DNA from 2 places in the Nocardioides jishulii genome. Region 1 is predicted to be linked to the other one. Evidence: predicted binding sites of a transcription regulator. Region 1 holds the regulator's gene; the other holds the start of a gene.

Region 1 (10,899 bases):
GGCCATCGACGCCATCGAGGGCGTGCCGATGATCCCCGACTACGACGTCGTGGTCATCGACGAGGCCCACGAGCTCGTCAGCCGCGTCACCCAGGCCGCCACCGACGAGCTCACCGTCGGAGACGTCGAGCGCGCGGCACGTCGTTCGCAGAAGCACGTCGCCGACAAGGGCGACGCCTCGACGGCGGCCGACGACCTGGCCGATGCCGCGGACGCGCTCGCCGACGCCCTGGCCGCCACCTCGGCAGGCCGGATCGAGACGCCGGGGGAGCAGCTCTCCGACGCGCTGGTGCTCGTGCGCGACGCCGCACGGTCGCTGGTCTCCGCCTTCGGCAAGGACGAGGCGGACGGTGACGCCGGGCGTACGCAGGCCAAGGGGTTGGCGCAGGAGGTCTTCGCGACCGCCGAGCGGATGGCCGCCTTCAAGGAGTCGGACGTGCTCTGGCTCAACGAGGCGCGTGAGCGGATCCCGGCCCGACTGGCCGTCGCTCCGCTCCAGGTCTGGGCGCAGATGCGCGAGCGGCTGCTCACCGAGAAGACCGTCATCTTCGCCTCCGCGACCCTGATGCTGGGGGGCGACTTCAACGCGGTCGCCGGCAGCCTCGGGCTCAAGCCGTCGGAGCGCGTGGACACCGGCGCCGGCGAGTCGGCGGCCGACGACGCGCTCCCGTGGCGGGCCCTCGACGTGGGCTCGCCCTTCGACTACGCGCGCCAGGGGATCCTCTACGTGGCCCGCCACCTCCCTGACCCCGGGCGCGACGGCCTGGGCAAGGCCCAGGTCGACGAGATCGTCGACCTGATCGACGCAGCGCAGGGGCGTACGTTGGGCCTCTTCTCGTCCCGTCGCGCCGCGGAGGCAGCCGCCGAGGCGGTCCGGGAGCGCCTGCCCCACCTGACCACGCTGGCCCAGGGCGACGCTCAGCTGCCCGAGCTGTCACGCCAGTTCGTCGAGGACCCGCACACGAACCTCTTCGGGACCCTGACGTTGTGGCAGGGGCTCGACGTGCCCGGCGACACCTGCCAGCTGGTCCTGATCGACCGGATCCCGTTCCCGCGTCCCGACGACCCGCTGATGTCGGCGCGCTCGCGAGCGGCGGACAAGGCGGGTGGCAACGGCTTCATGCAGGTCTCCGCGACCCACGCAGCGCTGCTGCTGGCCCAGGGGGTGGGTCGCCTGATCCGCACCACGGAGGACAAGGGCGTGGTGGCGATCCTCGACCCACGCCTCGCGACGAAGCGCTACGGCAGCTTCCTCAAGGCCAGCCTGCCGCCGATGTGGTCGACGACGGATCCCGCCGTGGTCCGTCAGGCCCTCGGCCGCATCGCGACCGCGGACTGACGGCCTACGGGGTCAGAGGCTGCGCAGGACCGCGGTGACCTTGCCCAGGATGGTGGCGTGCGTGCCGTCGATGGGCTCGTACGCCGCGTTGTGCGGGAGCAGCCACACGTGGCCGTCCTTGCGCTGGAAGGTCTTCACCGTGGCCTCGCCGTCGATCATCGCGGCGACGATGTCGCCGTTGACCGCGTCGGGCTGCTGACGGATGACGACGTAGTCGCCGTTGCAGATGGCGGCGTCGACCATCGAGTCGCCGGAGACCTCGAGCAGGAAGAGCGTGCCCTCGCCCACCAGCTGCTTGGGCAGCGGGAAGACGTCCTCGACGCGCTCCTCAGCCAGGATCGGACCACCGGCCGCGATGCGACCGACCACGGGCACGTACGTCGCCGCAGGGGCGGCGTCGCCGACGCCGGTGGGGTCGAACTCCGACTCGTCGGCGCTGGAGACGGCGCGGGAGGCCGCCATCGACTCCGGCAGGAAGACCTGGAGGGCGCGCGGCCGGTTGGGGTCACGCTTGAGGAAACCCTTCTCCTCCAGCGTCTTGAGCTGGTGGGCCACGCTGCTGGAGCTGGTGAGGCCGACGGCCGTGCCGATCTCGCGCATGCTCGGCGGGTAGCCCCGGGTCTCCAGTGCCTCCTGGATCGTCGTCAGGACCAGCTGCTGCCGGGTGGTGAGGCCCGTCGCGTCAGGAGGGCCGTCGGGCAGGGACACGACCTTGCCGGTGTCGCCGCTGGACTTGGGCATCTGGATCCTCCTGGGTGTTGCGGACTGGCGTGGGCCTCACGCTAGTCGGATCCAGACACCAGTTCAAACATGTGTTCGAACGGCGTGTCACGCCCCCGTCGACGCTGCCGGGCCGTGGAGGTCAGCGGGTGGGGTCCCAGACCCAGGTCACGCAGGTGAACTGCGTCCGGAAGCCGAGCTCGACGTAGGTCGGGTAGGCGCGGGAGTTCGTGATCATGGTGGCTGTCTGGATCCCGATCGAGGCGGCTCGGTTCATCATGGTGGCGCCCAGGGCGCGGCCGATGCCGCGACCGCGGGCCGCAGGCGTGGTGCTGATGTTGGCGAGCATGACGCTGGCGCCTCGCGTGTGCATGGTGCTCGCGCCAAGGACCTCGCCCGTCCGCAGGCTGCGGGCCACGAAGAAGAGGTTGTCGGAGGGGTCGAGGGTGTCGAGGACGCCCAGGGTGACGTCCTGCTGGGCTGCGGGATGCCCCAGCGCCTGGAGGACGGCGCGGCTGGCCGGCTCGATCCCGTCGGGCCAGGCGACGTCGATGAAGACGTCGTCAGGCGTCTCCGGGTCGATGGGGGCGCCGAGCTTGGTGTGCATCGCCGGGTACTCGCGGGCGAGCAGGCCGGCCTGGGCGAGCCTCGCCTCCAGTGCGGGGGTGGTCGTCGACGGCGTGGTGACCCACTGGAAGGGCAGTCCCCGCCGGAAGAAGGGGGCGAGCAGCCCGGGCGCCCGCGTCGCCACGGAGTCGGGGGCGATCCGCGCGTTGGCCACCACGTTGAGCAGCGTGAGTGGTTCCGACGACCAGTAGACGGTCGCGTCGGGCTCGTCGGCCGTCGACAGGGAGGGGGATCGGGAGATCGCGCTCTGCAGCGCCGCGAAGTCGGCCTCGATCGTGTCTGAGGCCGTGGTGAGGAGGTCTCGCATGCGCCAGACGCTAGGGGTGCGTGGCGACCGGTGCATGCCCGAAAAGGGTGACATGGGAGATGGCCCCTCCTGCGCATGCCGAATCAGGTAGATGCCGGGACCCCTCTGGATCGCATCGAACTTTTGTTCGAACGACGCTTGCTTCGTTCGAACATGTGCTCTAACGTCGAACATGTGCTCGATCGAACGTCTGATCGAATCCGCCGGTGGTGCAGGGGTTCAGTTCTCCAAAACTGTCGGCGGCTCCGCATAGACATTCACTCGAGACGCACGCACCACGCACGACCACCACTTCCCCAGGAGGTCTCCATGACCAGCATCGCCACCCACGCCACCATCCCGGCCTCGCCGCTCGGTCAGGTCCGGTTGACCCGTCGGGGCCGTGTCGTCGTCGTGCTGGCCGCCCTGGTCCTTGCGCTGGTCGTCGGCATCGCTCTCAGCGGTGTCTCCTCGGCGAGCGAGGAGGCCGGCGCCGCTCGCGCCACTGAGGTGGTCGTGGTCAACGAGGGCGACACCCTGTGGGGCATCGCCGCCGAAGTCGCCGAGGACGGCGAGGTCCGCTCGATGATCACCGAGATCCGCGAGCTCAACGACCTCGACTCGTCCGTGGTCACCCTGGGCCAGAAGATCCACGTCCCCGTCGCCGGCTGACGTACGCCGTCCTGCTCAGCGAGCTGCGCGTCGGCCGCCGGTCGGTCGTGGCGGTGCCGGTTCGTCGCCCTCGGAGGGGCGCGTGAGGCCGAGTGCAGCGCCCAGGCGGGCAACCAGCATCAACCCGACGAAGAGGCAGGTCGCCGCTCCGGCGCCGGCGAGGGCTAGCAGGGCCCAGGCGCCGGTGTTGCCGCTGCGGGCGCTCGATCCGAACTCGATGGCGGCGTAGACGAGGTAGCCCCACGCGATGACGCACAGGGTGATGCCGCCGGCGTACCCGAGAGCGGCCTTGTCGGGGGTCCGCGACGCAGGCGCCGAACGCCTCGATCCTGCTCGCTTCCCCTGGGCCACGAGCCCCATTCTGACAGGTGACTGGCTGCTGCGCGGCGGGTTCCGGGGCCGTGACCTGCGCAAACGAGCTTGCTCTGCGAGGGCGCCACAACTCGTCGTCCCACTTCCTCGGTTCCGCTTGCCATCTATTGGGGAGGGCGCGTACGGTTACCACAACATCTAGTAGTTACACGGTTGTGGTTTTCCACATCTAGTCCACAGAAGTGGATGATGGATGCACAGCCTGATGCGGTTGTTCCACAGTTGGAGCGGCTTCATCCACAGGGGACGTCACCACGGAGAGGGAACGCCATGCACTGCCCGCACTGCCGGCACAGCGACACCCGGGTCCTCGACTCACGGGTGTCGGAGGACGGCGGCCAGATCCGTCGTCGTCGTGCCTGCACGGACTGCGGCAAGCGCTTCAGCACGGTTGAGCTCATGCAGCTCACGGTGCTCAAGCGTTCGGGTGCCAGCGAGCCCTTCAACCGCGACAAGGCGGTCCAGGGTGTGCGCAAGGCGTGCAAGGGGCGTCCCGTCACCGAGGACCAGCTGGCCTGCCTGGGCCAGGAGGTGGAGATCGCCCTGCGTTCCACCGGTTCTGCCGAGATCCAGGCCCATGAGGTGGGCCTGGCAATCCTGGCCCCCCTCCGCGACCTCGACGAGGTCGCCTACCTCCGGTTCGCCTCCGTCTACCGCGCCTTCGAGAGCGCGGCTGACTTCGAGGCGGAGATCGCCGTCATGCGTGCCGAGCGCAGCGCTGACGTCGTCCCCACCGGATAACCACAGACCGCCCGGTACGCAGTGGGGAAGCTGCGTGCCGGGCTCCAGACGCAAGAACAGACAACGTTGTCAGCAACGAGGAACTGAGGAGTTTCATGCCCGCGAAGACGGTGACCAAGGGGGGATTGAAGATGCAGCGCGTCTTCAGCACCGAGGGAGTCCACCCGTACGACGAGATCACCTGGGAGCGACGCGACGTCGTCCAGACGAACTGGAAGACCGGTGAGACGGTCTTCGAGCAGCGCGGTGTGGAGTACCCCGACTTCTGGAGCGTGAACGCCTCCACGATCGTCACCACCAAGTACTTCCGCGGCGCCGTGGGCTCCGACGTACGTGAGTGGAGCCTCAAGCAGCTGATCGACCGGGTGGTGAAGACCTACACCGCCGCCGGCCTCGAGCACGGCTACTTCGCGACCGACAAGGACGCGCAGGTCTTCGAGGAGGAGCTCACCTGGCTGCTGGCCAACCAGTACTTCTCCTTCAACTCGCCCGTCTGGTTCAACGTCGGCACCTCCTCGCCGCAGCAGGTCTCGGCCTGCTTCATCCTCAGCGTCGACGACTCCATGGACTCGATCCTCAACTGGTACAAGGAAGAGGGCTTCATCTTCAAGGGCGGCTCCGGCGCCGGCCTCAACCTCTCCCGCATCCGTTCGTCGAAGGAACTCCTCTCCTCCGGCGGCACCGCCTCTGGCCCCGTCTCGTTCATGCGCGGCGCCGACGCCTCCGCGGGCACCATCAAGTCCGGTGGCGCCACGCGTCGTGCGGCCAAGATGGTCGTCCTCGACGTCGACCACCCCGACATCGTGGAGTTCGTCGAGACGAAGGCGCGCGAGGAGGACAAGATCCGCGCGCTGCGTGACGCCGGGTTCGACATGGACCTGGGCGGCAAGGACATCACCTCGGTCCAGTACCAGAACGCCAACAACTCGGTCCGCGTCAGCGACGAGTTCATGCGCGCCGTCGAGGAGGGCAAGGAGTTCGGTCTCCGTGCCCGCGACACGGGCGAGGTCATCGAGACCGTCGACGCCCGCGAGCTCTTCCGCAAGATCTCCACGGCTGCGTGGGAGTGCGCCGACCCGGGTCTGCAGTACGACGACACGATCAACGACTGGCACACCAACCCCGAGACCGGCCGCATCACCGCGTCCAACCCCTGCTCGGAGTACATGTCGCTCGACAACTCCTCGTGCAACCTCGCGTCGCTCAACCTGCTGAAGTTCCTCAAGGACGACGAGACGTTCGATGGCGAGCTCTTCGCCAAGGCGGTCGAGGTCATCATCACGGCGATGGACATCTCCATCTGCTTCGCCGACTTCCCGACCGAGTCGATCGGCCAGACCACGGTCGACTACCGCCAGCTCGGCATCGGCTACGCCAACCTCGGCGCCCTGCTCATGGCCATGGGCCTGGGCTACGACTCCGAGGGTGGCCGTGCGATGGCCGCCACCATCACCTCGCTGATGACCGGCCAGTCCTACAAGCGCTCGGCCGAGCTCGCCAAGGTCGTGGGCCCCTACAAGGGCTACGCCCGCAACGCCGAGGCGCACAAGCGCGTCATGCGCAAGCACCAGGCGGCCAACGACCAAGTGCGTACGCTGCACGTCGCCGACGCCCAGGTGCACAAGCTGGCCACCCAGGCGTGGGCCGACGTCATCAAGCTCGGTGAGTCCAACGGCTTCCGCAACGCCCAGGCCTCCGTGCTCGCGCCCACCGGCACCATCGGCTTCATGATGGACTGCGACACCACCGGCATCGAGCCCGACTTCTCGCTCGTGAAGTTCAAGAAGCTCGTCGGCGGCGGCTCCATGCAGATCGTCAACCAGACGATCCCGCGCGCGCTGCGCAAGCTCGGCTACCAGCCGGAGCAGGTCGAGGCGATCGTTGCCTACATCGGCGAGCACGGCCACGTCATCGACGCCCCCGGCCTGAAGACCGAGCACTACGAGATCTTCGACACCGCCATGGGCGCCCGTTCGCTGGCCCCGATGGGTCACGTCCGGATGATGGCGGCCACGCAGCCGTTCCTCTCCGGCGCCATCTCGAAGACGGTCAACCTGCCGGAGACGGCGACCGTCGAGGAGATCGAGGACGTCTACATGCAGTCGTGGAAGCTGGGCCTCAAGGCCACGGCTGTCTACCGCGACAACTGCAAGGTCGGCCAGCCCCTGGCCGACGGTGGCGGCAAGGCCAAGAAGGACGCTGCCGACGCGGCGGCCGCCAAGGCCGAGGCCGCGGGTGAGACCAAGGTCGTCGAGAAGATCGTCTACCGCCCGACCCGCAAGCGCCTGCCGAAGTCGCGCGTCTCGCGTACGACGTCGTTCACCGTCGGTGGAGCCGAGGGCTACATGACCTCCGGTGCCCACGAGGACGGCGAGCTGGGCGAGGTCTTCCTCAAGCTCGGCAAGCAGGGCTCGACCCTGGCCGGTGTGATGGACGCGTTCTCCATCGCCGTCTCGATCGGCCTCCAGTACGGCGTGCCGCTGGAGACCTACGTCTCGAAGTTCACCAACCTGCGCTTCGAGCCGGCCGGTCTGACCGACGACCCCGACGTGCGGATGGCGCAGTCGATCATGGACTACATCTTCCGCCGCCTGGCGCTCGACTACATGGACTTCGAGGAGCGGTCGATGCTCGGCATCTACTCCGCCGAGGAGCGTCAGCGCCACCTCGAGACCGGCTCCTACGAGCCGATCGTCGAGCTCAGCGAGGCCGAGTCGCTCAAGACCGAGCACGCCGAGGTGGTCGACGTCGAGACCAAGGACACCCACGGCTCCGAGGCCCGCGAGGTCCCGGCCCGGCCCGTGGTCGGCGAGGCGCACACCTCCGCCGAGCTCCTGGAGAAGATCACCGGCACCGCGGTCGACTCCCCGCTCTGCATGACCTGCGGCACGAAGATGCGTCCCGCCGGCTCCTGCTACGTCTGCGAGGGCTGCGGCAGCACGTCGGGCTGCAGCTGATGACGTCAGTTCTCCTTCGTCAGTGACGGATTCTCACTGACTGAGCGACAACTCTGAGTGATCTCTGAGCACGCGAAAGAGGCCCGGAACCGAATGGTTCCGGGCCTCTTGGCGTCTGCAGGGAATTCGAGGGCTTCGGGCGAGGTCATAGATCGACGTAGAACGTGGTGTCGTCAGAGACGGTGTGGGCACGTCGATGTACTTGCGCGTAGTCAAACGGCCCAACCGTCACTAGGCTCGCGCCGGCGTCATCGATGTGTGTAGACACTGACGTCGCCAAGACCGCACGGGTATGCGGTGACGTGGACTGCCCCTCGTACGCGCACCGTGTCAAGGAGCGATCCTGAGCGGGGTAAACCGCTGTGGTGTCGCGGTGCTCCTGGCGGCTCTGTCGGTCGGTTGTTCACCCGGGCGCGACAGCTCACCCGCACAAGGGGACGCGCTGAAGGTGTTCGGGCCCCACGTCGCCGCGGTCCGCCCCGGCGTCGCCGGCGCCTCCTTCACCGAAGGCCTCGACGTGGTCCGTCTCCTCGCCGACGACCCCATCACGATCACTGCGATTCGGTCAGTCGGCGGGGATGAGTCCCTGCGCTACGAGGGAGCGCTCATCGCCGGCCCGGACCGGAAGATCGGCGCCGTCCAGATTCTCGACGGGTTTCCTCCCTCAGACCCGGACCTGGGCGACACGACGCCGGCGGAGGGGTACGTCATGACGGACGCCGGCCGCATGGGGTACGAGCTCCTGCTCGGCTACACGTGGGTCGGGGCGGAGAAGACGGCGCGGACAGCGATCGAGGTCCACTACGAGAGGCGCTCCAGGGCCCATGTCCAGACCATCGCCGCGGGGTTGGCGGTCTGTCCGCGCGGAGAATCGACAGCGAGCTGCACCGAGGAACTGCGCTGAAGCACCTCCTCCTCTCGGGGCCGGACCCATTTCTGCCAGCACGCGACTGGGAGCCGCGTGTCTGGAACCATGGCGCGATGGACCTGACCACCCCGCGCCTGCGTCTGCGTGACTACGAGCCGCGCGACTTCGAGGCTGTGCACGCCTTCGCCTCGCGGGTCGACGTCGTCGAGCACGTGGCGTGGGGTCCCAACTCCCGCGAGGACACGCAGCGGTTCCTGGACCAGTGCGCCGCCGACTGCCTCGTGGAGCCGCGTACGACGTATGCGCTCGCCATCGTCATCAGGGGCACCGATGAACCCGTCGGCAGCGTGGGTCTCCACCTGGGGGACTTGCCCGGCGAGGCGGAGCTCGGCTTCGTCCTGCACCCGGACCAGTGGCGACAGGGCTACGCCCGTGAGGCTGCCGCGGAGCTGCTGCGGTTCGGGTGGGAAGGGCTCGGACTCCACCGGGTGTGGGCGACCTGCCGACCCGAGAACGAGGCCTCCGCACGGGTACTGCGGGGCGTGGGGATGGCGTACGAGGAGTGCCTTCGCGACCACCTCGTCATCCGCGGAGTGCCTCGGGACTCGCTCCTCTTCGCGATGAGCGGACCCCGACGGCACGATCCGCCGCGCTGAGAACGGTCAGCGCACGCCGCACGCGGCCAGCGGCGCGTCCGACGGGGCCTTGGGCAGGGACCGGGGGTCAGCTCCCCGCCGCATGGCCTCGACGACGTGGCGGAGATGGTCGATGCGCGCGTCCACGGTCCGTACGGTGGCGTCGATGCAGGTGACCGTCGGGCGCTGCTCGCCCGATGCGCCGGGGGCGGACTGGAACACGACCATGACGACGGAGGCGGTCAGCACGCCGACGACTGGTGCTCGAAACACGAGACCACCCCCTCCGGGTGCTGGGGCTGTCCGCAGCACCGCTTCCCGGGAGGCTGCCCGGGCAGGGGTCGATCTCAAACAGGCTCAAGCAAGGTCAGGGCAAGTTGACCAATACGCGGTAGGCCGCTCGCGGGCCTCGGCTCAGGGCTGGGGCGCCGGCAGCGACAGCACGAACGTCGTGGTCTCGGCGTCCGCGACGCTCAGACGTCCTCCCGCAGCGGTCGCGAGCTGCGAGGCGATCGTCAGGCCGAGCCCTTGGCCGTCGCTGGAGTCGGACCGGGTCCCGCGTTGGAAGACCGCTTCGTCGACGCGGGTGGGCCCTTCGTCGACCACCAGCACGTCGAGGTACTGGCCTCGCTGGCGGGCGCCCACGGTGATGCGACCCTCGCCGTGGCACAGCGCGTTCTCGATCAGCACGTCGAGGATCTGCAGCACCGGTCCGGGCGTGACGTGGGCCGGGACGGGCCCGGTGGGGGAGTGCACGAGCGCCCGACCGGTCTCCTCGACCTTGCTGCGCCACCGTTGCACGGACTCGCTGGCCAGCCGGTTGAGGTCGAGGTCGACGGCCTCGCCCAGGCGCTTGCCCCGGGAGAGCTCCAACAGCTCGTTGATCGACGCACTGAGCCGGTCGAGCTCGCCGATGTTGGCGTTGAGCTCGTCGGCGACCGCCGGCGGGGTCTCGGGCCACATCGTCAGGTCCTCCAGCGTGAGGCGCAGCGCCGTGATGGGCGTACGCAGCTGGTGGGACGCGTTGGCGGCGAACTCGCGCTCCATGCGCAGGAGGTCGTCGAGCTGCGACGAGGCCAGGCGCAGCGCACTGCTGATCGCCTCGGCCTCGGGGATCGAGTAGCGCGGCAGGTCGACGTCGAACTTGGCGTCGGCGAGCTGCTCGGCTGCCCCGGCCAGCTCGCGGAAGGGGCGGGCCAGGCGTCGCGCGATGAAGAAGCCGCCGATCGCGGCGAAGACCATGAGCCCGAGGCCGGTGGTGACCAGGGGGAGCAGGGCCTGGGAGATGCGTTCGCTCACGATCTTTTCCGAGCGGGTGAGGGTGAGGGTGCCGCCGTCATCGAGCTCCCGCGTACGGGTCAGGTTGCCGTCCGGAGACCCGGTGTCGCCGACCTGGACCTCGGTGCCGTCGGCGGCCACGTAGGTGATCGACCCCCGCTCGAGCACGAAGTCGGAGAGGAAGGCCTCGTCGACCTCGTCCTTGCCCCGGACGCGCTCGTCGACCAGGGCGGCCAGCAGGAGCGAGGAGCGTTCGACCTTGAGCTCCTCCTGGTCGTTGACCAGGTCAGCCAGCACGTAGGCCCGGGGGATCCCGTACATCGCGATCATCGCGACGGTCATGCCGACGAAGGCGATGACGAGGCGTTCACGCATCTGGGACGTCCTCGAGGCGGAAGCCGATG
Region 2 (10,899 bases), 1.1 Mb from region 1:
GGCTCGACCGGATGCGCTTCATGACCCGCGTCGAGGTCACCCTCGTCGACGACCTCGCGGTCTGCTGGCGTCCCGGCGAGACCGAGGAGCACGCGGGCACGTACGACCTCGTGCCGCGCGACCGGCTCACCGCGTACGCCGAGGCAGCCGGGCCTGCGGCCGGGCTGATGGCGTACGACGCGCTCCGCATCGCCCGCGGTGAGCCGCGCCTCGGCGTCGACACCGACCACCGCACGATCCCCAACGAGGTCGGCTGGATCGGCTCGGCCGTCCACCTCGACAAGGGCTGCTACCGCGGCCAGGAGACGGTGGCGCGGGTCCACACGCTGGGCCGACCGCCGCGCCGCCTCACCATGCTCCACCTCGACGGCTCCGAGAACCGGCTGCCCGCCGTGGGCGGCGACGTGCTGCTGGGCGACAAGGTCGTCGGCTTCGTCGGCTCCTCGGCCCGCCACCACGAGCTGGGACCGATCGCCCTGGCGCTGCTCAAGCGCAACACCCCGATCGACGCCGAGCTGCGCGTCGACGCGATCGCTGCATCCCAGGAGGTCGTGGTCGATCCGGAGGTCGGGCTGCACGTCCGACCCAACCTGCGCTGAGAGTCAGGCTGGGCTGAACGTCAAGCTGGGCTGAACGTCAACCTGGGCTGAACGTCAGGCTGGGCCGCGTGTGTACATCACGTGGGTGTCGGCGTCGGCGTGGGTGAAGCCCAGCCGGGAGTACGTCCTGATCGCTGCGGCGTTGTCGCCCTCGACGTAGAGGATCACCTCGGTGGCCCCTGACTCCTCGAGGTGGTGCAGGCCGGCGAGGGTGACGAGGCGGCCGATGCCGCGTCCCTGTGCGTCGGGGTCCACGCCCACGACGTAGACCTCCCCGAGGGTGGGGGAGTGCTTCTTCGTCCAGTGGAAGCCGAGCGTCCCGCGCCCCTGGGTGGGGGTGGCGAGGATCAGTCCGGCGGGGTCGAACCACGGCTCGGCCATCCGGCGAGCCATGTCGACCAAGTCCATCGATCCCTGCTCGGGATGGCTGGCGAAGGCGCGTTGGTTGACCCGCAGCACCTCGTGGGAGTCGCCGCTGCGCTGGCCGAAGGCGTGCAGCTCGACGTCGTCCGGGACCTCCAGCTCGGGCAGCGGCTCCGCGCCTTCGCCGAGCGGACGACGCATCACCCACAGGTCGCGGGTGGCCTGCCAACCGGCGTGGGCGGCGAGCGCCCGCGCGCCGGGGTGGTTGCCGTGGCTCCATGCCCGGTCGACCTGGGGGTGCGTCTCCAGCGCGTCGGCCAGCAGCGACGAGCCGAGCCCCCGCCGCCGCGCCGGTGGGTCGACGACCAGGGTGAGCTCGGTCCCGCGGACGAGGTAGAACGCCGCGTCGCGCTTCACCGCGCGCAGCTGGTTGTCACGCAGGGCCATCGCCGTGGCCTCGTCCAGCGGGGAGGCGCCGTCGGCCGCGGCGGCGCGCTCGGCAATGGCCTCGATGCTTGGCATGCCCGGAGCCTATTGCCTGACGGGGCTCACCCGGTCAGGAGGCGACGGGAACGAGAACGAGTCCTTCACCCCGGACGGCGTGGTCGGGCTCAGGTGGTCTCGGACTCCACGTGGTTGTCCGCGGCGATGTCCGGCGTGGTGTCCGGCGCGGTGTCGGCGGGTGCGATCGACTCGGGCTCCTGGCCGCGGTCCTTCTGCAGGACGAACCGGTAGCCGACGTTGCGGACCGTGCCGATGAGGGTCTCGTGTTCGGGGCCGAGCTTCGCGCGCAGCCGCCGCACGTGGACGTCGACCGTCCGCGTACCCCCGAAATAGTCGTAACCCCAGACCTCCTGCAGCAGCTGTTGGCGGCTGAAGACACGTCCGGGGTGTTGGGCCAAGAACTTCAGGAGCTCGAACTCCTTGAAGGTGAGGTCAAGGGTTCGGCCTCCGAGTCGGGCGGTGTAGGTCGCGTCGTCCACGACCACCTCGCCGCTGCGGATCACGTGGGCGTCCGGGTCGGCGGCCTCCCGCTGGGCCGACAGGCGCCCGATCCCGAGACGGATCCGGGCCTCGAGCTCGGCCGGGCCGCAGGTGTGGAGCACGACGTCGTCCATGCCCCAGTCGTGGGCCACGACGGCGAGGCCGCCCTCGGTGACGACGAGCAGCACCGGTGCCTCGGAGCCGGTGGTGCGGATCAGGCGACAGAGGTCACGAGCGTGGGCGAGCTCTTGACGCCCGTCGACGAGGACGAGGTCGGAGTCCGGTGCCTCGAGCAGTGCGCTGCCCTCGGCCGGGAGGATCTTCACGTGGTGTCCCAGCAGCGCGAGACCGGGCAGCACGTCGGAGGACGGCTGGAGGGCGCTGGTGAGTAGCAGCAGAGTGCTCACGGCTGCCTCCCTCACTTGTGGACTGTGGGGAGAATAACCGGCATGGCGACCTTGCGTGACCACTCAAAGGCAGATGAGAGTGGCGACATGGGGCAGATCACACTCCGCTACTGGGCCGCCGCGCGGGCCGCCGCAGGCGTGGCGAGCGACGTCCTGACCGTGGAGGGGCAGCTCACCGTGGCGTCGGCCCGCGACCATGCCCTCGCTCTCCATGACCACGATGTGGACCTCGCTCGGGTCCTCGCGGTCTGCTCGGTGCTGGTGGACGACCGGCCGGTGGGGACGAACGATCCCGGGTCGGTCCCGGTCCCGGTGGGCAGCAGCGTGGAGTTCCTCCCGCCCTTCGCCGGCGGCTGAGGCCGGCGGGCAGCTGGTGAGCCCTATCGGGGTGCCCGCGTAGCCTCGGGTGCCCGTGGGCAGCGGGCGAGGCCATGGGTGCTTGGGTCGTCGACCGGGCGCGGTTCAAGGCTCTTCTTCCCGCCGGACAGGCGGGCTTGCACGAAGGATGAAGGAAATGACGCCAGGTCTGTGGGTTCTCGTGGCGAGCGTGGTCCTTGCCTGCGCCTTCGGGCTGTGGCGCGCAATGACCGACGGTCGGTTCCGCGGCACCCATCGGGTGCGGGGCGCTGGGCGAGAGGCCGCGACCTCCGACCCGGCTGGCACCGCGCACGAGCTGCCGCATGCTGACTCGGCGGTGAAGGACACGGCGTACGCCGACCAGCTCGGCGAGCGGGCGACGCTCCTGCAGTTCTCCAGCGCCTTCTGTGCTCCCTGCCGGGTGACGCGCCGGACGCTGGAGGAGGTGGCCGCGGTGGTCCCGGGTGTCGTCCACCTGGAGGTCGACGCGGAGTCGCACCTCGACCTCGTACGCCGCCTCGACGTCATGCGTACGCCCACGACGCTCGTGCTGGACGCCTCCGGCGTCGAGGTCACCCGGGCCGCCGGGGCACCCACCAAGCAGCAGGTGCTCACGGCGCTGGCGCAGGTCGACTGACGTCGCCGCCGCCTGAAAAGCACTCTCAGTCTCATCATGTGGTCTATGCGACCACAATGTGAGACGCGGATTCGCACCCCGTGAGGGAGTTCCCTACTCTCGACCCATGAGTTCGACCTGGTTGACGAAGCGACGCGCAGTGGATCACTGCCGCGTGCACTCGTCCCTCTGTCGAATGTCCTGAGGCTGACTCCAGTCCCTTTTGTCGATCGGATAACTCGACTAAGGTGCCGGGTGTCGGCCCCTCCTCCCGTGCGACGCGTCGTCGCATGCCGTTGGAACCCCTCACCAGGAATCAGGACATGAGCACTCTCGACACCCCTGCGCCCCAGGCGCCGACCGGCCACGCTGCGGACCAGGTCGACCCGCGCGGTCCCCAGTTCGGCGCCGTCCTCACCACGGTCGTCCTCGCTGTGGTCCTCGCGACCGCCCCGAGCGCGTTCGCCGTCGTCCTGCTCGCCGTCCAGGCGGTGCTCTTCGCCGCCGGAGCCCTGCTCGGCGTCAGCCGCACGCCGTACGCCTGGCTCTTCCGCACCCTCGTACGACCCCGCCTCGGCCCGCCCGCGGAGTGGGAGGACTCGGCGCCGCCGCGGTTCGCCCAGGCCGTGGGCCTCGCGTTCGCGGTCGTCGGCCTGGTCGGCTTCCTCGCCGGCCTCCAGATCGTGGGCCTCGTCGCCGTCGGCTTCGCGCTGGCCGCGGCCCTGCTCAACGCAGCCTTCGGCTTCTGCCTCGGCTGCGAGATGTACCTCCTGCTGCGCCGGGCCACGTCGCCCCGCACGGCCTGAGCGCACCCACCTGACACACCTGACACACCTGGTCACCTGCACCACCATCCCGAAAGAGAGAAGCACCAGACATGAGCCGTGAAGACTCCCTCGTTTCCGTCCAGTGGGTCGAGGACAACCTCGGCGCCGACGGCATCGTCCTGATCGAGGTCGACGAGGACACCGCCGCCTACGACAAGGGCCACATCCCGACCGCGATCAAGCTGGACTGGACGAAGGACCTGCAGGACCAGGTCCGCCGCGACTTCGTCAACAAGGAGGGCTTCGAGAAGCTGCTCTCCGAGCGCGGCGTCAGCAACGACGACACCGTCATCCTCTACGGCGGCAACAACAACTGGTTCGCCGCCTACGCGTACTGGTACTTCAAGCTCTACGGCCACAAGAACGTCAAGCTCATGGATGGTGGCCGCAAGAAGTGGGAGCTCGACGCCCGCGAGCTGACCAAGGACGTCCCGACCCGCCAGGCGACCAGCTACGTCGCCCAGGAGCAGGACCTCTCGATCCGCGCCTTCCGCGACGACGCGGTCAACGCCATCGGCGTGCAGAACCTCATCGACGTGCGCAGCCCCGACGAGTTCGCCGGTCGCCTGCTCGCCCCGGCCCACCTCCCGCAGGAGCAGGCCCAGCGCGCCGGCCACATCCCGACCTCGCTCAACGTGCCGTGGAGCAAGAACGCCAACGACGACGGCACCTTCAAGTCCGACGACGAGCTGCGCAAGCTCTACGACGAGGTCGGCATCGACGACTCCAAGGACACCATCGCGCTGTGCCGCATCGGTGAGCGCTCGTCGCTGACCTGGTTCGTGCTGCAGGAGCTGCTCGGCTACAAGAACGTCAAGAACTACGACGGCTCGTGGACCGAGTACGGCTCCCTCGTCGGCGTCCCGGTCGCGCTCGGCGACGAGCCCGGTGTCGCCTGATGTGCGGCGCGGTTGAGGGCGGTCTCTCGCTCGACGGCGTCAACGTCTCCAAGGAGGCCGTGATCCAGGGCCAGGTCCTGCGTGACGGTGAGCCCGTGGCCACCGGTTATGTGCGCCTGCTCGACAAGACCGGCGAGTTCACCGCCGAGGTCCCGCTGTCGGCCACCGGCCACTTCCGGTTCTTCGCCGGCGAGGGCGTCTGGACGCTGCGCGCCCTTGCCCCCAAGGCCGAGCCGGTGGACCGCAAGGTCCACGCCCAGGTCGGTTCCGTGGCCGAGGTCCAGATCGCGGTCTGACCTCGCACTGATCCACTCCCAGGACCCCGTCCCGCCTCGTGCGGGACGGGGTTCTGTGCGTTCAGCTCGGTGACTTCACGGCGAGGGCGTGACGGGAAGGTTCTTCTCCTCGCGCCGCCGTGGTGGTCCTCGGCGACGGAGGGTTCTGGAACCGTCCGGGCGAGAACCGACCCTTCGCTCGGAGCAGGGGCGACTCGAGGTAGCGGTAGCTGGCCCAAGCCATCACGAGCGTCACGGCCATGGTCATCGGGAACCAGTAGGTCGGGCTCACGAGGGCCACCATGGGGCGGAGTGCCAGGGGGTGGAGGAGGTACATGCCATAGCTCACGAGGCCGAGGTAGGCGAGCGGCTTCCAGGTCAAGAGTGGGCGAAGGAGGTGATCGTCTCGCATGCACGTGGTTGCCACCAGTGTCGCCATCGAGACAGCCAGCAGAGTCGGGTCCGGCTTCACGAAGAGGAGTGCGGCGACCGCCAGTGCCGCGCACAGGGGTGCGACGGGGTTGCACAGGAGCGGCGCGATGCGAACGAACACGGCTCGGGAGTGGAGCGCGATCGCCATGAGTGCACCTGCGCAGATGGCGGTGGCGAGACTGGTGAACACCGTGAGCGCGAAGGAATCGGCGCTGGTGGTGCTCGCGATCGCCACGTCGGCAATCGCAAGCGCGCCGATGATGATCCCCGCTGCCGTCAGGCCGAAGCGGCGAGGCAGCAGCAGCATGAGAAGTGGCGGCCACAGGAGGTAGAACTGCTCCTCGGTGGCCAGTGACCATGCGTGGTAGAAGACCGTCGGCTCGCCGGGGGTGAGCTCGACGAACCAGTTCGTCGTGTAGGTCGCAAAGGCCGGGAGGTTCGTGAAGAAGTTCTCGCTCACGCGAGTTCCCCGGAGTGGTCCCCAGCAGAGCACGAGGTAGAAGGCGAGAACGGCGTAGTAGAGCGGGAAGATGCGCAACGCCCGACGTACGAAGAAGGCGCGAAAGTCGATGCGGCCGCGTGCTTCGTGCTCACGCAGGAGCAACGTCGTGATGAGGAACCCCGAGATGGCGAAGAAGAGGTCGACGCCGCGGTATCCCAGGCTCAGGACGCCGTCGCTCGTCGCCGCCGAGTGATGCCACACGACGGCGATGATGCTGATCCCTCTGAGGCCGTCCAATGATGCGAAGTGCTTGCGTGACCGGTAGGACTCGTGGGCGCGCTCCCAGCGTGTCCTCGTGGTCATGCGAGTCATGGTCCCCCGAGAACGCGTGCCGCGCCGTGGATTTGCGGAAGCCGAGGATGGCCCTCCTGCCAGGGCAGGTGTGATGGTCGTCCTGCGCCGCGGTCAGACGACCGAGTGTCATCCAGCCTCGCCGCAAGCATCGGTCTACCTCCGTCGGTGGAACCGTAGGTCGCCGTTGGCCATCCGGCTGGTGTCGTAGCCGGGGTCGTGGGCTCGGTGGTGATGGTGGGAGCAAAGAAGGGCGGCGTTGTCGAGATCGGTGGTGCCGCCCTGCGACCAGGGGACGAGGTGGTGGGCTTCGGACCAGGTGCCGGGGATGTCGCATCCCTGGGCCCGGCAGGTGGTGTCGCGCAGCAGGAGTGTGCGGCGTTGAGCTTTGGTGAAGAGTCGTGAGGCCCGCCCGAGGTCGAGCACTTCGGAGTCGGTGCCCAGGACGGCTGGGATGATCTTGGCGTTGCAGGCGAGGCGTCGGGCTTGGGCGGCGGTGAGGGTGTCGAACCCGTCGCCGGGGACTCCGTTGTCCAGGGTCGCGGTGCCGATGCCGTCGCGCAGGGCGTCCAGGGAGATCGTGACGGTCACGTTCGTCGCGTCGCCGCCGTGGATCGGCAGGCGCTTCGGGTCGAGGGTCTCCAGGAGCTGACCGAAGGCTTCGGCGAGCCGCCGTGGGTGGTTGACGGCGGCCCGAAAGCGTCGCGCGCCCGCGCCGCGCTCGCCGTGCCCGTTGCCTCCAACGCCACCCGCGTTGCCCTCGGCGCCCGTGGACGCGCGTACGGCCCCGTCGGCCAGCCGCGGGTTGGTGAACGCGTGCAGGTAGGTGGCCAGGCGGGCTGCGACGGCGTCGGGGAGGACCCCGGAGATCCGGGTGAGTCCGTCTCCGGCCGCGCGCAGGCGCAGGCGTTGACGTTGGGCGGCGTACCGCTCGGCCTGCTCGAGGCGGCGGCGTTCGGCCTCCTCGAAGCGGTCGGGGTCGACCAGCTCAAGGATGCGGCGCCCCAGCACGGCCAGGTCCTTGGGGTCATGGTCGTCGGCCAGCCTCACCAGCTCGGCCTCCGCGCGGGCGAGGACGTCCTGGTCGACGTCGTCGGGCAGTTCCGCCATCGCGTGCGCGATCACCCGGGTCTGGGCCAGGTTGGTCCGTGCCTCGCGCAGTGCTGCGGCCAGGACCGGCAGGTCGCGGTCGAGCGCCTCGGCCAGCCGCAGGTCGGCGGCGGCGTCGCCGCGGCGTACGCGCCCGTGGTGGGCCAGCCAGGTCGCGATCGAGCGGAACCCTCCACCTTCGGCGACGTCACCGGCCGCAGCCATGACCCGCAGCCGCAGCTCGGCCACGCGCGACTCCGCGTCCGCCAAGGCGAGGAGTGCATCCGCCTTCTCCTCGGTCCGCATGAAGGTCGGGTTCACGTCGGCCACCGACTTCAGCGACGAGCTGATCGACGCAGCAACAGCGTTCACCGGATGCACGACCCCACCTCCTCCCACGACCACGACTCGGCACGCCGCGTCTGTGGCGTCTGCTGGTCGTTGCTCCTGGAGGCCCGGACCTGCCGGACGATCACGTCACCCTCGCAACTGGCCCCACCGTCTCCGGATGCCACCACCGAGGCGGTGACCCGGTGCCCTGAGTGAGAACCTGTGACCACTCTATTCGAACACCAGTTCGAAGAGCCATCCTCTAGATGGGTGATTCGAAATCCTCACGATCCCGGCAGTTGGCCCGTCATGATCGGCCTACGTCGCCGAAATCCATGCCCGGTTCCACGGCTCCCCGCTCCCGTGGGCGCTCGCGACCGATCCGCGCGATGGCTGCTCCCACCGCTCGGTCATCGACCTCCCGATCGGGCCCGGTGGCTGGGGCGTCTCCCTCCCGGAGAACATCGAGGAGGTGCTGGGGGAGCGGTGCGAAGACCTCGGGGACGCGCTCCTGGGTGTCGAGGGCGTCGTGGAGGGCTTCATGGAGGACCGCGACCGCGCGCTGCTCACCGCGGCGCCGGGGACGACGTCCGAGCAACTGCTGTCTCGTGTGACGGACGCGGTGCTCGCACTGCGAGACGTTGGCCTGAATGAAGTCTAGTCTCCTAGTTGTATTTCAGACGTGACGCTGTTCGTCACTTCGTCAGCCCAGGAGCCCTCATGAACTACCGTCCCGAGACTCTCGCCGTGCACGCCGGCCAGGAGGTCGCCGACCCGACCACCAACAGTCGCGCGGTCCCGATCTACCAGACCACCTCGTACGTCTTCAACGACACCGAGCACGCCGCGAACCTCTTCGCGCTGGCCGAGCCGGGCAACATCTACACGCGCATCATGAACCCGACCCAGTCGGTCTTCGAGGACCGCGTCAACCAGCTCGAGGGCGGCGTCGGCGCGCTGGCCGTCGCGTCGGGCTCCGCGGCCATCACCTACTCGGTCCTCAACCTGACCTACGCCGGCGACAACATCGTCGCGATGTCCACGCTCTACGGCGGCACGTACGCCCTCTTCGCCCACACGCTGCCGCAGTTCGGCATCGAGGTGCGCTTCGTCGACCCGACGAAGCCCGAGGACCTGGCCAAGTACGTCGACGAGAAGACCAAGCTGGTCTTCGGCGAGACCGTCGGCAACCCGAAGATCAACGTCGCCGACCTCGACGCCTGGTCGGAGGCCGCGCACGCGCAGGGCCTGCCGTTCATCGTCGACGCCACCGCCTCGACCCCCTACCTGGTGCGCCCGTTCGAGCACGGCGTCGACGTCGTGGTCCACTCCGCCACCAAGTACATCGGCGGCCACGGCACCTCCATCGGCGGCATCATCGTCGACTCGGGCAACTTCGACTGGGCCGCCCACGCCGAGCGCTTCCCGGGCCTCACCGGCCCGGACTCCGCCTACCACGGTGTCGTGTGGACCGAGGCCGTCGGCAACCTCGCCTTCATCATCCGCGCCCGCACGGTGCTGCTGCGCAACACCGGCGCCGCGATCACCCCGCACAACTCGTGGCTCTTCCTCCAGGGCCTGGAGACGCTGCACCTGCGCATGGAGCGCCACTCCTCCAACGCGTTGGCCGTCGCCCAGTGGCTCGAGGCGCACGACCTCGTCGCGTGGGTCTCCTACCCGGGTCTGGAGTCCAGCGCCGACCGCGAGGTCTACGACCGCATCTCCACCGGCAAGGGTTACGGCGGCCTCCTCTCCTTCGGCCTGAAGTCGGGCCGTGAGGGTGGCAAGAGGTTCATCGAGGCGCTCAACCTCTTCAGCCACCTGGTCAACATCGGCGACGCCAAGTCGCTCGCGGTGCACAACGCCACCACCACCCACTCGCAGCTCACGCCCGAGGAGCTCGAGGCGGCCGGTGTGCCGGAGGACCTGGTGCGTCTCTCCATCGGCATCGAGAACGTCGACGACCTGATCGCCGACCTCGAGCAGGCGCTCACCGCCAGCAAGTGACCTGACGCCCCGCGTCCCCACGGCCCCATCCGCTCCCGGCGGGTGGGGCCGTTCGCGTCGACGTACGGCCCGTACGCGCCCACCGCGCCGTCGCTGCGTCAGACCTCGGCCTGCGGAGGTCCGTCGAGGGGGAGCCGCACCTCGAAGCGGGTGCCCGCCCCCGGGTTGCTCTCCAGCTCGATCACGCCTCCGTGGGCCTCGACGATCGCCTTCACCACCGACAGTCCGACGCCGATGCCCTGCACGGCCTGCTCGGTGGCGCTGGCCGTGCGGTAGAACCGCTCGAAGACGTGGCTCTGCTCGCTCTCGCTGAGTCCCGGGCCGGTGTCGGCGACCTCCAGGACGAGGTCGTCGGCGTGCTGCCACAGGCGTACGTCGACCGCTCCCGGAGCGGGCGTGTACTTCACAGCGTTGTTGACGAGGTTGTCGATGACCTGGGCGAACCTGTCCGGGTCGAGCGTGGCCTTGAGTCCCGGTTGCACCTGCACGGTGAGGTCGATGCCGGCGGCGTCGGCCGCGTGATGGAGCTGCGTGAGGGTGGTGTCCGTCAGCTCGACCACGTCCACCGAGCGCAGCTTGAGCTCCATGCCCTCGCCCGTGCCCGACGCCTGGATGAGCTGGCTGACCCGGCTCAGCAGGACGTGGGCGTTGCGCTGGGCGATCCGGAGCATCGACAGCGCCGTGACGTCATCGGCGTCGAGCTCCTCCTCGATCAGCTCGTGGTAGCCGATGATCGAGGTGAGTGGCGTACGCAGCTCGTGAGAAACGGTGGTGAGGAACTCCTCGCGGGCGCGCACGGAGTCCAGGACGTCGGTGACCGGGATGCCCACGATGACGTAGCCGTAGCGGTCCTCGGGCGTGCGGTGGATCTGGCGTGCGTAGAGCAGGTAGGCGACCTGGTCGCCGGGCGGGCCGAACCAG

The links. The regulator LexA, encoded in region 1, represses DNA repair genes until DNA is damaged. The targets are predictions, from matches to a motif close to TCGAACANNTGTTCGA.
Region 2: a site for LexA is predicted at 8,207-8,222, ahead of FCL41_RS02060 (HNH endonuclease signature motif containing protein). Genes of this name have one in related genera too.

The regions. Positions count from the first base shown of each region.
Region 1 is NZ_CP040748.1:2,930,660-2,941,558, reverse strand. Features, by position in the region: gene FCL41_RS13955 (ATP-dependent DNA helicase) at 1-1,339, shown strand, start outside; gene lexA (transcriptional repressor LexA) at 1,352-2,080, opposite strand; gene FCL41_RS13945 (GNAT family N-acetyltransferase) at 2,202-2,993, opposite strand; gene FCL41_RS17155 (LysM peptidoglycan-binding domain-containing protein) at 3,303-3,644, shown strand; gene FCL41_RS13935 (hypothetical protein) at 3,660-3,995, opposite strand; gene nrdR (transcriptional regulator NrdR) at 4,287-4,757, shown strand; gene FCL41_RS13925 (vitamin B12-dependent ribonucleotide reductase) at 4,853-7,714, shown strand; gene FCL41_RS13920 (hypothetical protein) at 8,163-8,618, shown strand; gene FCL41_RS13915 (GNAT family N-acetyltransferase) at 8,696-9,238, shown strand; gene FCL41_RS13910 (hypothetical protein) at 9,245-9,490, opposite strand; gene FCL41_RS13905 (ATP-binding protein) at 9,632-10,870, opposite strand; gene FCL41_RS13900 (response regulator transcription factor) at 10,863-10,899, opposite strand, start outside.
Region 2 is NZ_CP040748.1:446,021-456,919, forward strand. Features, by position in the region: gene ygfZ (CAF17-like 4Fe-4S cluster assembly/insertion protein YgfZ) at 1-599, shown strand, start outside; gene mshD (mycothiol synthase) at 654-1,484, opposite strand; gene FCL41_RS02025 (response regulator transcription factor) at 1,574-2,353, opposite strand; gene FCL41_RS02030 (ubiquitin family protein) at 2,441-2,710, shown strand; gene FCL41_RS02035 (thioredoxin family protein) at 2,868-3,347, shown strand; gene FCL41_RS02040 (DUF4395 domain-containing protein) at 3,650-4,132, shown strand; gene FCL41_RS02045 (sulfurtransferase) at 4,204-5,052, shown strand; gene FCL41_RS02050 (DUF1416 domain-containing protein) at 5,052-5,348, shown strand; gene FCL41_RS02055 (acyltransferase family protein) at 5,410-6,564, opposite strand; gene FCL41_RS02060 (HNH endonuclease signature motif containing protein) at 6,709-8,022, opposite strand; gene FCL41_RS02065 (hypothetical protein) at 8,444-8,632, shown strand; gene FCL41_RS02070 (O-acetylhomoserine aminocarboxypropyltransferase/cysteine synthase family protein) at 8,692-9,978, shown strand; gene FCL41_RS02075 (sensor histidine kinase) at 10,077-10,899, opposite strand, start outside.